Regions from separate parts of the Serratia symbiotica genome, predicted to be linked through region 2. Evidence: predicted binding sites of a transcription regulator. Region 2 holds the regulator's gene; the other holds the start of a gene.

What was found. Region 2 encodes PhoB, which activates phosphate uptake and scavenging genes when phosphate is short. Its sites were predicted from a motif close to CTGTCATAAAACTGNCNNAT; they were not measured.
Region 1: pstS (phosphate ABC transporter substrate-binding protein PstS) is a predicted target of PhoB. The motif match lies at 2,183-2,202, and genes of this name have one in related genera.

What each region holds. Positions count from the first base shown of each region.
Region 1 covers NZ_CP050855.1:3,142,647-3,150,069, reverse strand. The annotation lists gene gmk (guanylate kinase) at 7-630, opposite strand; gene SYMBAF_RS15590 (trimeric intracellular cation channel family protein) at 849-1,466, opposite strand; gene pstS (phosphate ABC transporter substrate-binding protein PstS) at 2,310-3,350, shown strand; gene pstC (phosphate ABC transporter permease PstC) at 3,649-4,605, shown strand; gene pstA (phosphate ABC transporter permease PstA) at 4,607-5,497, shown strand; gene pstB (phosphate ABC transporter ATP-binding protein PstB) at 5,555-6,325, shown strand; gene phoU (phosphate signaling complex protein PhoU) at 6,337-7,071, shown strand; partial or broken gene SYMBAF_RS15555 (NCS2 family permease) at 7,301-7,423, shown strand, end outside.
Region 2 covers NZ_CP050855.1:693,606-701,028, reverse strand. The annotation lists gene proY (proline-specific permease ProY) at 1-427, opposite strand, end outside; gene brnQ (branched-chain amino acid transport system II carrier protein) at 500-1,816, opposite strand; gene phoR (phosphate regulon sensor histidine kinase PhoR) at 2,352-3,668, opposite strand; gene phoB (phosphate response regulator transcription factor PhoB) at 3,693-4,382, opposite strand; gene SYMBAF_RS03520 (hypothetical protein) at 5,000-5,668, opposite strand; one part of gene SYMBAF_RS03515 (IS3 family transposase) at 6,170-6,482, shown strand; one part of gene SYMBAF_RS03515 (IS3 family transposase) at 6,482-7,362, shown strand.

The DNA of each region.
Region 1 (7,423 bases), 900 kb from region 2:
CTGCTTTCAGTCTGCCAATAGTTTGCTGATTAAAGCGTCATGCCGCAGTAATTGACGGCTTGAACGCAGACGTTCGGCGCGAATAATGGTTTTCAGATCGGACAGCGCCAGATCAAAATCATCGTTCACGATTAAATAATCGTACTCCGCGTAGTGCATCATTTCGGCCACAGCCTGAGCCATACGTTTGGCGATCACCTCTTCGGCATCCTGCCCCCGGCCGCGCAGGCGGCGGTCCAGTTCTTCCTTTGATGGCGGCAGAATAAAGATGCTGCGTGCCTGTGGCATTTGGGCGCGGATTTGTTGCGCACCCTGCCAATCGATATCTAGAAAGACGTCTACGCCAGTCGATAACACCTGCTTAATGGTGGCGCGCGAGGTACCATAATAGTTGCCGAACACTTCGGCGTACTCAAGAAACGCATCCTGCTCAATCATCTGACGGAATTCATCTTTTGAGACGAAGAAATAATGCTCGCCATGATGTTCACCTGGGCGGCTGGCGCGGGTGGTGTGCGAAACCGAAACTTGTGTGTCGTACAGCGGTTGCGTCTTTAACAAAGCCTGAATCAGACTTGATTTACCTGCGCCACTGGGTGCAGAGACAATATAAAGCGTGCCTTGAGCCATGATGATGTTCGTTGATAGCGGTTGGTATGCCAGTAATAGCGATGCGTATTTTCTCTACGCAGTATACACAGCTAACGTGGCGGATACAGCGCTAGTACGCATTTTGCCCGTGGCTGGAGGGTGAAAAAACATCAGAATGGCGGATTTACGTGGCGAATTAGCAAATTCTTGCGGTTTTTCACCACCAAGCGGCACTTTTTGCGTGCCGCGCCACAGGATCAGTGATCTGGATGTGGGTAGTTGAAGATCGGCAGGCCAAGGCGGAAACGCAGGGCGATCAGGCGTGCGCTTAGCCCGGCGACCAAGGTGATCCCCACCACCAGGTTATGCGGCAGGCTGAGATGTTGCAGGCCGATATACAGCCAGGCAGCAGCGAAGGAGATACCAGCGTAAATTTCCTTTTGGAACACCAGCGGGATGCGGTTACAGAACATATCGCGCAACACGCCGCCGAAAACGCCGGTGATCACGGCGGCAATTGCGGCGATAATCGCGCTGTGCCCCATATCCAGCGAGACTTGCGCGCCGATGATGGAAAACACGACCAGGCCGATGGCATCCAACACCAGGAACAGGCGGCGTAAGTGGCGCATCAGTGGTGCCACCCAAGTGGTGATTATCGCCGCAATGGCGACAATCACCACATATTCTGGATGTTTGACCCAGCCAAGCGGGAAATGTCCGAGTAGCATATCGCGCACCGATCCACCGCCGATCGCTGTGACTGAAGCGATGATAATCACGCCAAACATGTCCATTTGGCGGCGGCCAGCCGCCAGCGCGCCGGTCATGGCTTCAGCAGTAATACCGATAATATAAAGAACGCTAAGAAACATAAGGTTTTCACTGGGTGGCAAAGATAAGCATCATGGCTAGCAGGATAATCTCCCCCGGGGTGCCGCGCCACATGAATTTTTACCAATAGAATTTTCAGATGAGTTCAACCAATTTATCTATGTGTTTTATATCGGTTGTCTGCCTTTTTTAACCTTGCTGTGTGGATGGAAGCATGAACTCATGCCCAGAGGGCTTTGGGTATCTTGGTCAGAACCGGTAGTGGATGGCGTCTTGTAAAAAGTAATCATCGCCCGCCTGGTGAGGGGCTGATTAGCGGATGTACCATTCACTGAGCAAAGTATGTGGTTATTGGGATGATCATCGGCAGTGTAAATGCCATCCACCCAACCGTGGGAACCTGGGCAATTATTGCCCGATATTGCGCCGACACTGCAGCAATGCCGGGAATAGTTGTAACTGGCCTAATATTCGCCCGCGCTGGCTTTATAATCTACTGTGGCATATCTGACAGCGATAGCGCTGGTATTTAGCCTTGCCCAGTCCATGCTTTTTAACCGACTCAATCTGTCCACAAAACGGGCGTTTTACGTCAACTTTGACCATCAGATGCTCTCTGTATAGGAGCAATTTTACAACATGATCAACATATTGAATACATGACCGAATTATTTAGGATATAACTCAGGGTGCCACGGTATTTATTTTGCATGTGAAATAGATTTCTAATCAAAGTGTTAAGTGTACCACTGCCTCGCCGTCACATAATTGTCATATTTAGTACATTTTATTGTCACTAAACTGTCCTAGGTTTCTCCCACTGCAATCACTATGCTGATTAGAACGATGCGATGTCGATTTTAATTATCCTATTAGGAAAATTTATGAAACTAATGCGTACTACTGTCGCCAGTATTGTGGCAGTGATTTGCTCCTTAACCGCTGTGTCCACGTTCGCTGCTGCCAGCCTGACTGGTGCAGGTGCGACATTTCCCGCTCCGGTTTACGCCAAATGGGCCGATTCCTATCAGAAAGAAACAGGCAACAAAGTGAACTATCAGGGGATCGGTTCCTCTGGCGGTATAAAGCAAATCGTTGCTCACACCATCGACTTCGGCGCTTCCGATGGCCCATTGTCTGACGACCAGCTAGCGGCTGACGGACTGTTCCAATTCCCAACAGTGATCGGCGGTGTGGTGCTGGCGGTCAATATCCCAGGCATTAAACCCGGCGAGCTAACTTTGGACGGTAAAACCTTGGGCGATATCTACCTGGGCAACGTCAAAAAATGGAATGACCCGGTGATCACTAAGCTGAACCCAGGTGTGAAGCTGCCTGATCAACATATCGCCGTGGTGCGCCGCGCTGACGGTTCTGGCACTTCTTTCGTCTTCACCCGCTACCTGGCCAAAGCTAACGCACAGTGGAAAGAGAAAATCGGCGATGGCGCTACCGTTAACTGGCCAACCGGCTTGGGTGGCAAAGGCAACGATGGCATTGCTGCCTTCGTACAGCGTCTGCCTGGCTCCATTGGCTACGTGGAATATGCCTACGCCAAGCAAAACAACCTGGCATACACCAAGCTGATCTCTGCTGATGGCAAGCCGGTGAGTCCCACCCAGGAGAGCTTCAGCGCCGCCGCTAAAGGCGTGGATTGGAGCAAGACTTTTGCTCAGGATCTGACTAACCAGAAAGGCGACGATGCGTGGCCAATCACCTCTACTACCTTTATCCTGATGCATAAACAGCAGAAGAACTTTGCTCAGGGTGCCGAAGTACTCAAGTTCTTCGACTGGGCGTATAAAATCGGTGAAAAACAAGCTAACGATCTGGATTATGCCACTTTGCCAAAAGGCGTGGTTGAGCAAGTACGCGCCGCGTGGAAAGACAACATAAAAGACAGTTCCGGTAAACCCCTGTACTAAGCAGTGTCCGGCAATGGCCCGTGAGTGTCGCTGGCGGTCATTTGAACGCGCAGCAAGGGGTGGGCCGCGAGATAGTGGGCCAAATAAACGGCTTGTCACCGAGGGGCGCGTTCAAATAGATCCAATCCTTCGGATCGCGGCCTAAAGGCCGGTCTCCGCGTTGTCGGGTTTGTACACCCTCCGCGCCTCGATTATAGGCTTTTGCGATTGCGACGTTGCCACGGTCAATGCGCGGACACAGCCTAACAATGCCGGTGCGTGTCTCACTTCGTTTTTCAGGGTTCAAAGAGAGTAATCTATGGCTGAGTATAAGCCGACCATTAAAGCACCGAGTAAAAAGGGTGACGTCATCTTCAGCGTGCTGGTTCGACTGGCGGCGCTGATCACCCTATTGTTGCTGAGCGGCATTATTGTTTCGCTGATTTTTGCCTCATTGCCGAGCATGCAGAAATTCGGCTTCGCTTTCCTGTGGAGTAAAGAGTGGGACGCGCCCGCCGAGCGGTTTGGTGCGCTGGTGCCGATCTACGGTACTCTGGTCACCTCGCTGATTGCGCTGATTATTGCGGTGCCAGTGAGTTTTGGCATCGCACTGTTCCTGACCGAACTGGCACCCAACTGGCTGAAACGCCCATTGGGCATCGCCATTGAGCTGCTGGCGGCGATCCCAAGCATCGTGTACGGCATGTGGGGCTTGTTGGTGTTCGCCCCGCTGTTTGCCGAGTACTTCCAGACGCCGTTAGGCGAGGTGTTGTCCGGCATCCCGTTCGTTGGTGAGCTGTTCTCCGGCCCAGCATTTGGCATCGGCATTTTGGCTGCTAGCGTGATACTGGCCATCATGATTATTCCCTACATCGCTGCCGTTATGCGCGATGTATTCGAGCAGACCCCGGTGATGATGAAAGAGTCGGCCTATGGCATTGGCTGCACCACCTGGGAAGTGATTTGGCGCATCGTGCTGCCGTTTACCAAAAACGGCGTGATTGGCGGTGTGATGTTGGGCCTGGGGCGTGCGTTGGGTGAGACCATGGCGGTGACTTTCATCATCGGCAACACCTACCAGCTCGATAGTGCCTCGCTGTATATGCCGGGTAACAGTATTACTTCGGCGTTGGCTAACGAATTCGCCGAAGCTTCTGCCGGTATGCATACCGCCGCGCTGATGGAACTGGGCCTGATTCTGTTTGTGATTACCTTTATTGTCCTGGCGCTGTCGAAGCTGATGATCATGCGTCTGGCCAAGAACGAGGGCCGCTAAGGTGACGACAATGAATATGCAAAACAACTTGGCGCTGGCGGAAAGCCGCCGCAAAATGCAGGCTTTACGCCGCCAAAAGAACCGTCTGGCGCTATTGCTGTCGGTGGCGACCATGGTGTTTGGCCTGTTCTGGTTGGTGTGGATATTGTTCTCCACCTTCTCCAAGGGTGTCGACGGCATGTCGCTGGCGTTGTTCACCGAAATGACGCCGCCACCGAACACTGCGGGCGGTGGCTTGGCTAATGCCATCGCTGGCAGTGGCCTGTTGATCCTGTGGGCGACGATATTTGGCACGCCGCTAGGCATCATGGCTGGCATCTATCTGGCGGAATATGGGCGAAAATCCTGGCTGGCGGAAATCATTCGTTTTATCAACGATATCCTGCTGTCTGCGCCATCGATCGTGGTGGGGTTGTTCGTTTATACCGTTATGGTGGTCAAAATGGAACACTTCTCAGGCTGGGCCGGTATTATCGCGTTGGCGCTGTTACAGGTGCCGATCGTCATCCGCACCACCGAGAACATGCTGAAGCTGGTACCGGATACATTGCGTGAGGCTGCTTATGCACTGGGTACGCCGAAATGGCGCATGATTTCTGCCATTACGCTAAAAGCCTCGGTCTCCGGCATCATCACCGGTGTATTGCTGGCGATTGCGCGCATTGCCGGGGAAACCGCCCCGTTGCTGTTTACCTCGTTGTCGAATCAGTTCTGGAGTACCGACTTGATGCAGCCGATCGCCAACCTGCCGGTGACTATTTTCAAATTCGCCATGAGTCCGTTCGCTGAATGGCAACAACTGGCCTGGGCTGCGGTGCTGTTGATCACCTTATGCGTATTGTTACTGAATATCCTGGCGCGGGTGATTTTTGCCAAGAAAAAGCATTCATGATATTTTTTTAGCGCTGCTCTGGCGGCGCTGATTGACAAGAGAGAAGTCTTGATGAGTATGGTTACTGACGCTTCCAGCAGCAAAATTCAGGTACGCGATCTGAACTTCTACTATGGCAAATTCCAGGCGCTGAAAAATATTACGCTGGATATCGCTAAGAATAAGGTTACGGCGTTTATCGGCCCGTCCGGTTGCGGTAAATCCACTTTGCTGCGTACTTTCAACAAGATGTATCAACTGTATCCTGAGCAGCGTGTGGAAGGTGGTATTCTGCTGGACGGTCAAAACATTCTGACCGATAACCAGGATGTTGCCTTGCTGCGCGCCAAGGTCGGCATGGTGTTCCAAAAACCAACGCCGTTCCCGATGTCGATTTACGACAACATTGCCTTCGGTGTTCGCCTATTTGAAAAGCTTTCGCGCGCCGATATGGACGAGCGCGTGCAGTGGGCGCTGAGCAAAGCAGCGCTATGGGACGAAACCAAGGGTAAGCTACACCAGAGCGGTTACAGCTTGTCTGGCGGCCAGCAGCAGCGCCTGTGCATCGCCCGTGGCATCGCCATCCGGCCAGAGGTCTTATTGCTCGATGAGCCGTGTTCGGCGCTAGACCCGATTTCCACTGGCAAGATTGAAGAGCTGATCAGTGAACTGAAGTCTGACTATACCTTGGTGATCGTGACCCACAACATGCAGCAGGCCGCGCGTTGTTCTGATGCCACCGCATTTATGTATCTGGGTGAACTGATCGAATTCAGTGTTACTGATAACCTGTTCACTGCGCCGCAGAAAAAGCAGACTGAAGATTACATCACTGGCCGTTATGGTTGATAGGAAACATCATGGATAACCTGAATTTAAATAAACATATTTCCGGCCAGTTCAACGCAGAGCTTGAGCATATCCGCACCCAGGTGCTGATCATGGGCGGGCTGGTGGAACAGCAACTCACCGATGGCATTACCGCCATGCACAATCAGGACGGTGAACTGGCCAAGCGCGTGATCGCGGGCGATGCCAGGGTTAATATGATGGAAGTGGCGATCGACGAAGCCTGTGTACGTATCATTGCTAAACGCCAACCCACCGCCAGTGACCTGCGTCTGGTGATGGTAATCATCAAGACCATTTCTGAGCTGGAACGCATTGGTGACGTAGCGGATAAAATCTGTCGCACCGCGCTGGAGACGTTCTCGCACCAGCATCAGCCGCTGTTGGTCAGCTTGGAATCGCTGGGTCAGCACACTGTGCAGATGCTGCATGATGTGCTGGATGCCTTCGCGCGCATGGATCTGGATGAGGCGATCCGTATTTATCGTGAAGATAAAAAGGTCGATCAGCAATATGAAAGCATCGTGCGGCAACTGATGACTTACATGATGGAAGATTCGCGCACCATTCCGAGCGTGTTGACTGCGCTGTTCTGCGCCCGTTCGATCGAGCGTATCGGCGACCGCTGCCAGAATATCTGCGAATTTATCTTCTATTTTGTGAAGGGGCAGGATTTCCGCCATATTGGTGGCGATGCACTGGAAAAGCTGCTACGCACCGGCAGCCAAGGCGAGAAAAAAGAGTAATTCTCCCCCAGGTGCTATTTTCTAAATCGGGGCCGCATAGGGTGGTGCCGTCGTTCACCCATCAGTGGATTTCCTGGAGCAAGAAGCCCTCGCGAACCTACCGTCAAACGGTGTCATCAAGGATCCCTCCATTAAAGACGGCGAAAAAATCTGTGAGCGACGTCAAAAGCCTGACTTTTTGTTATAGGATAACCCGCGACTGTTCATTCCTCTCTGCGGAATTCTGATCATGACCAAACCAGTAGTATCTGGCCTTGACGCTGAGCAAGGTTTGCTTGGGCGCGTGTTTAAACTCAAGCAGCATGGAGCCACGGCGCGTACAGAAATGATTGCTGGTATCACCACCTTACTG
Region 2 (7,423 bases):
CCCCGATAATCAGCACCACACTCAACACCCAGATCCATTGCGGCACCTCAGGGAACCAGACCCCCATATAAATACCGAAAGCGGTCACATCGGCGATGGCAACGATCAAAATTTCAAAGCAGTAGGTCCAACCAGTGATATACCCTGCCATCGGCCCAAGATAATCCTGCGCGTAGCGGGAAAAAGAACTGGCCTGCGGGTTATTGACCGACATCTCACCCAGTGCACGCATAATGATAAAGGCCACAATGCCGCCGATCAGATAAGCCAACAGCACACTGGGGCCTGCCATCTTGATAGCGTCCGCCGATCCGTAGAACAACCCGGTGCCAATAGCCGAACCCAGCGCCATAAAGCGGATATGACGCGCATTAAGACCAGGTTTCAACTTATTGGCGGGAGAGGGGGGGGGTGGCTGTTGTTGCATAAAATGACCCATAATTTTGGAACATAAAAAGCCACGGATCAGTCCGTGGCCCTCGATTAAACCGGGGGTTTATTAGCACGTGGTCACTTTTTCACGCGTACACACCCGATCATAAATCGCTACCAGCACTAACATCAATAGTGAAGGCAGCAACCAGGCCAGCCCTTGCTCCGCCAGCGGCAGGTGATGGGCCCACGTCGGCAGCAGGTGTTGGAGGCTGGACGCCTTCACTGCATCAAGGATACCAAACAACAAGCTGATCAGCATCACCATCGCTATAATGCGCGGCGCGTTGTTCCACCAGCCCAAAGTGAAGCTCAGCAGCACCAGCACAATGCACGGTGGGTAAATCGCCGTCAGCACTGGGATGGAGATTTGGATCAGGTGGCTCAGGCCCAGATTGGATACCACCATCGAGAACAAGCCTAAGATAAATACCAGCGTTTTGTAGGAGAACGGCAGATATTGGGCGAAGAACTCGGCGCAGGCACAAGTCAGACCTACCGCAGTCACTATACAAGCGATAAAGATCAATGCTGCCAAGAAGAAGCTGCCTAAGTTGCCGAAGGTATTCTGCACGTAGGCATGCAGGATCACCGCACCGTTGGTGGCCTCAGGCACTAATACGCCGCTACCCGACCCCAGTTTGAACAGGCTCAGGTAAACCAGCGTCAGACCTACACCAGCGATCAATCCGGCCAGGATGGTGTAACGCGTCAGCAGGCCAGTGTCTTTTACGCCGCGAGAACGCGCGGCGTTGACGATGACGATGCCAAACACCAGCGCACCCAAGGTGTCCATGGTTAGATAGCCGTTAACAAAGCCAGAGGAGAAAGCCATCGTCTGATAAGTGTTAGTTGCTGAGATCGGCGTACCCACTGGCCACAGCAGCGCGGCGATACCCAGAACAGCCAGCGCCACAATTTTTAGCGGTGCCAACACATGACCAACGGTGTCGATCAGGCGGTTTGGATACAAGGAAATGCCGATCACCAGCGCAAAGTACACCAGGCTGTAGAGAAACAGGGGCATGTCACCATGACCGATCAGCGGGGCAATACCCACTTCAAAGGATACGGTGGCGGTGCGCGGGGTGGCGAACAATGGGCCTACCGCCAAATAGCAGAGGGTCGCCAGCAACAGGCCAGCACTGCGGCCAATCGGCGTGCTTAGCGCGTCAATACCGCCGCCGACGCGCGCCAACGCAATCACGGTAATGACCGGTAACCCCACGGCGGTGATCAGGAACCCGAGCGCAGCGATCCAGACGTGTTCGCCGGATTGCAGACCAACCATTGGCGGGAAAATGATGTTCCCAGCGCCGACGAATAAAGCAAAGGTCATGAAACCCAATGCCAGAATATCTTTTGATGTTAAACGATGACTCATACGATGCCGTGCTGCCTATTAAAATGAAAAAAATGTCCGATAGTCCAGTGACAATATGCTCACCCAGTTGCCAGATTGCCGTTTCATCATCAGGATAAAATAAGAGCAAAAAACGCGTGACGCCGGACGTTTTACCCTTATTTCGACAGTCACCACTAAGGGTTATGGGTAAGGTTTCAGGATTTTATATCCTCGTAATACTTCAAGTTGCATGCGCTTGCTGCTTTGCGCCGTCTTCCTGCAACTCAAATTATTTTGGGTATAAAGCGGAGATCTAATCCAGCAACAGGCAATAAGGTAAACTTTTATAGCGCTCAAAGGCAAGGCGCAGGGTAAAAAGCAGAGTTATCATCTAAATGGCATTCACCAACCAGTCGATCATGTTAGATATCAATAAATATACACTACATGATTTGTGCTCTTTCTTGCTTAGCCCCTCGTAAAACTAGAAGCCTACAGCACGCTGCTCCGGGATAACGCAAGCAATGCAGAGACCAGCCCACGGAAAATTCGACTCATGCCGGTCTCTTACGCGTTAATTTTTCGCCGCCTTTTCTGATAAATCAGCGGGAACAGCCAACCGGTTAGGCAAGGTAAAAATAAACCGTGTCCCCATCCCCAGCTCGCTATAAATCTCCAACCGTGCATGGTGATGGCTGAGCGCATGCTTGACGATCGCCAGCCCCAGTCCGCTGCCGCCGGTCTGGCGCGAACGTGCCGGGTCAACACGGTAAAACCGTTCGGTCAGGCGCGGGAGATGCTCAGCGGCGATGCCCGGCCCGTTATCATCGATCTGGAACTGCGCGCCGTGCGGCGTCTGCTGCCAGCTCACGGCAATATTCGTCCCCGCCGGGGTATGGGTGATGGCGTTGTACACCAGGTTCGATACCGCACTGCGCAACTGCTCTTGATTGCCGAATACCTTGAGCTGCTCATTCACCCGGAAGATCATTGCGTGCTTGCCGCCGCTCAGCGACTGCGCCTCGCGCTGTAGCACCCGTAGCATCAGCGGAATATCCACCCATTCATTCATTTTCACATTGGGGGTTGCCTCAATGCGCGACAACGTTAGTAATTGCGTGACCAGCCCGTCCATACGCCGAGCCTGCTCCTGCATGGTATCCAGCGCCTTAGCGCACAGTGCAGCATCTAGCGATTCGTTGCTCATCATTTCCAGATACCCCTGCAATACCGTCAGTGGCGTGCGCAACTCATGGCTGACATTGGCGAAGAAGTTGCGTCGTACATTCTCCAACTGGCGCATTTGGCTCACATCACGCGCTACTATCAGCAACTGGCCTTCGGCATAGGGCATCACACGGAACTCAACATGGTGTTCGTTATTCAGTTGCAACGTCAGCGGATGTGAAAATGCCTGCTGCTGCAAATAGTGGCTGAACTGCGGATAACGCAACAGATTGAGGATGTGTTGACCATTGTCTTCCGGCCAGCGAAAGCCGAGCAGATGCTGCGCCAACCCGTTGCACCAGAAGATGTTACCTTCGACGGTGGTTATCACCACCGCATCGGGCAGCGACTCAGCCCCGCTACGAAAGCGTTTGATCAGTAAAGCCAGTTCACGGCGGCGGCGGCGATTACGCTGCTGCATTTGGTACAGCCCATAGAACAGCGGTTGCCAATTCCAGCGCCCGGCTGGTGGCGTCATGCTGCGGTCAACCCACAGCCAGTGAGAAAGTTTATGTTGGTTGTAAAAATTCCATGCCAGCGCAGCCAGTACAGACACCAGCAGCAACCAAGACAGATAACCGATAATCACCCCCAGCAGCAATGCTGGCAGACAGAAAAGAACCAGCTCAAGAGCGAGCCTCTTCCAGGACAGGCGGTCTAACACGACATATTCTCCAGCGCAGTGCCATCAATAACGCGTTGAGAACCGATAGCCGGCACCCCGAATAGTTTGCACCATTTTATCATGACCGCTGGTCTCTAGCGCCTTACGAAGCCGACGGATATGCACGTCAACAGTGCGGTCTTCCACATAAACGTTAGTGCCCCATACCTGATTCAGCAATTGTTCGCGGCTATAGACACGCTCCAGGTGGGTCATAAAAAAATGCAGCAGCTTGAACTCCGTTGGCCCCATATTCAACGCCTGATCGTTAGCTATCACGCGGTGTGAGGCGGGGTCGAGACTCAACCCCTGCATTTCAATCACCTCTTCTACTGCCATGGGGGAAATGCGGCGCATTACCGCCTTGATGCGCGCCACCAATTCCTTGGGCGAAAACGGCTTGGTGATATAATCATCTGCCCCCACTTCCAGCCCGCGTACCCGATCTTCTTCTTCACCGCGCGCAGTTAACATCATCACAGGAATATCGCGGGTTAGCGCTTCACGTTTCATATGTTTGATAAACTGAATACCAGAACCGCCGGGTAGCATCCAATCGAGCAACACCACATCAGGGAATGGCTCAGACAGGCGCATCACCGCACTGCCATAGTCTTCAGCTTCCATCGGTTGGTAACCATTCTGTTCCAGCACCAAGCACACCATTTCACGGATCGGCGCTTCGTCTTCCACCACCAGTATGCGTCTTGCCATGATCAATCCTGCCAATGTGTTAACGATCTCTATTATTAGGCTATGCTGCGCCATTATGCGTCAATTTTGTGACATTTTTTTGACTGCTCCCCAGCGCTTCAGAAAACCGAGGTTTCTCGGCGGCCTGCTGATGAATACCAAGACACCGGCGATCCCGCATGGGAACGCAAATGGTGCCAGCGTACCAAGCGAACCCTAGAGGAGGAGCACAGCCCCAAACCTACAACATACACTCTGTATCGCTCTACCGCGCACCCGTTCACCTCTCCCCTGAGTGACCGCCATGGTTTGAACACGCACCTCATCTGAATTGAGATGCCAAGAGAGTGAATGATACTCCCTCTGCGAAACACATTGATCATTGGGCTGGGGTTCTATTCAGGACAAATAAAGCCTTGATGGTTCGTCGTTATAATTAAGAATGCTTAGAACCTAATGGAATAGGTTCTGAGTGATATGCCCTATGGCAAGCCAGAGCTCGTGACCGGAGCGCGGTGAACCGGAAAATTGAAGAAAAACTTTATCAACGACAGCACAAAAATGCGTATTTTCGCCAATCCCAACACGACCCGTTAATGGGGAGCCTACATTGACATCAAGGGAAAATAATTTACCCCTCAGACAATATTTGAAGGCGTAAAAGCCAAAAAAGGCTGATCGCTACATATTTTTATTATGTGGGTTTTTTCATCGTTAGCTTCGGCACGGATCATGCCAGGCGACGCTACTATCGTTCTACCTATTGCGTTAGCTAATTTCTGTGCAATAGAGCCATCTGCATCGTCACTCCCTGCTTTACAAGCTGCCAGAATCAGCGGGGAGCTATTATCAGAATCATTATAACCATCTAGCCTAGTGATATAATCAGAAAATGATTCTGGCGATATTTTTTTGTTTTTAATGATTAAATCACGTCCGTTTGAATGCATGAAGACCGCAGAACTCCCACTTTCGGGGAAATATTCAGAATCAGACGAAGAGCAAGAAAATCTACTTAAGTTAACGTGCGGGCACCAAATAAAGTCCAGCATGCCATCATTTGATAAATGTGATGACCACCTTACATTTATCTCATTCTCAGTACCCTGACAGTCATAAAACCCTAGGGGTTCAGCGGTATTCATACATGATGCGATATTGTCTGCCAGCGGCAGAGGTGGGCCACTTTCGCTTTCTGTTTTTGAAGAAGCAGTCTGTAACGAAAGAGATGGATCAGAAGATGTTGACGATACCATAAAATTTAACTCCAAGATTAATGGGAAATAAATATCAACTAAAGCCCCCAATCAATATTTTTCAGATGATTTTTTTAGGCTTTATTAAGCACAGGGCATGGTGGTGAATAAGGTGTGATGTCTATAATGGGTTGAATATCATGCCACGCAGGGTAACCTCGTCACCGCTCATTCATGCTGATGTGGCACTTATCTGCGAATTCAATGAGCCATGACCACTATTATGCTATTTGCATTCATCTGATGTGGTAGATGGCCATGGGATAGAGGGGAGTGTTTTAATGATTTTTTGGAGAATGGTATTTACTCCTACATTTACTCCTGCATTTAATAACCCTGCATTTATTCTTTCGTTAGTGATGACTTAATGAGTAAAACATATTTTAAGAGATATGCCAGGTTTATCGTTCGACACTTCGCAAATTGGCAACGTTAGGCGATAATTTTGTTGGCGCTGCCTGCTTTTGGCATACTCAGGTTGCATTCTGTAGTAGCCCCGTTTAAACCGGACACTTCATCAATAAGACTTAGGCATAGGCCGATGTTTAAGGAGTGTCTTGTGCAAGGAATCGAAGTGCCCACTGGCGAGCAGAAGAGAAGAGCCGTTTTGTTGCGCTGTCCATGCAGCCCGACTATTCCGTTTCTCTGGTTGCCCGGCAATATGACATTACCCCCAGTCTGCTTTTTAAAGGGAAACGACTTATGAATGATGGTGGTCAATCTGCGATCGCCGCTGGCGATGAAGTTGTCAGTGTCTCTGAAATTAAGGCCCTGGAGAAAAAGGTAAAACAGCGTGAGCAGATGCTGGGCCGCAAAACCATGGAAGCCGAAATCCTTCGCGATGCGCTGGAGATAGCGCAGTCAAAAAAGTTGATATCGCGTATGCCATTGCTGCCCCCGGACGATATCCGCTCATCCGAATAACGCAGGTACTGAAGGTGTCACGGTCTAACCTTTATGAACGCCTGAGTGGGCTGCGACAGCCACGCACTGTGCGTTACAGTAAAGAAGCCGAGGAGGCGTTGCTGTCATTCATCCGTCAGATATGCAGCCGACGTGCAACCAACGGCTATCGGAGGGTGACTGCACATCTGAACCGGGAGTTGAAGGAGGCACGTCGCCGGGTAAATCCCAAACGGCTATACCGGATCATGAAACTCAATAAGCTGCGACTGGCAAAGTCGGGGTATGAGAAAAAACACCGAAACCATACAGGCAACGTGATCACGCTGAAACCGGATACCCGGTGGTGGTCTGACGGCTTTGAAATCCGCTGGTGGAACCGTGAAGTGGTACGGGTGGTGTTCAGTCTGGACTGCTGCGATCGCGAAGCCATCAGTTGGAGTGCCACCACCGGGGGTATCAGCAGCGAAATAGTGCAGGATCTGCTGACAGAAAATCTGGAAAAACGGTTCGGAAACACGCTGAAGGTTCCCCATCCGATACAATGGCTGACGGATAACGGCAGCTACTACATAGCTGATGCTACGCGTACGTTCGCCAGGTCACTGGGGTTCATCGTATGCACAACACCGGTGCGCAGCCCGGAAAGTAGCGGCATGGCAGAATCGTTCGTGAAGACATTCAAGCGGGATTATGTCTACATAAATGATCTGCCGGATGCGGCATCAATGCTGGAAAAGCTGGCTGAGTGGATGGCAGATTATAACAACTGGCATCCGCATAAGGGGCTGAAAATGAGATCCCCACGCGAATACCGTGAAGCCGTATTAGCGGTTAATTAACTGTGTCCGTTTTAGCAGGGGCAACTCCACATTCATTGATCCTCTTCAGCATATCGTGGGT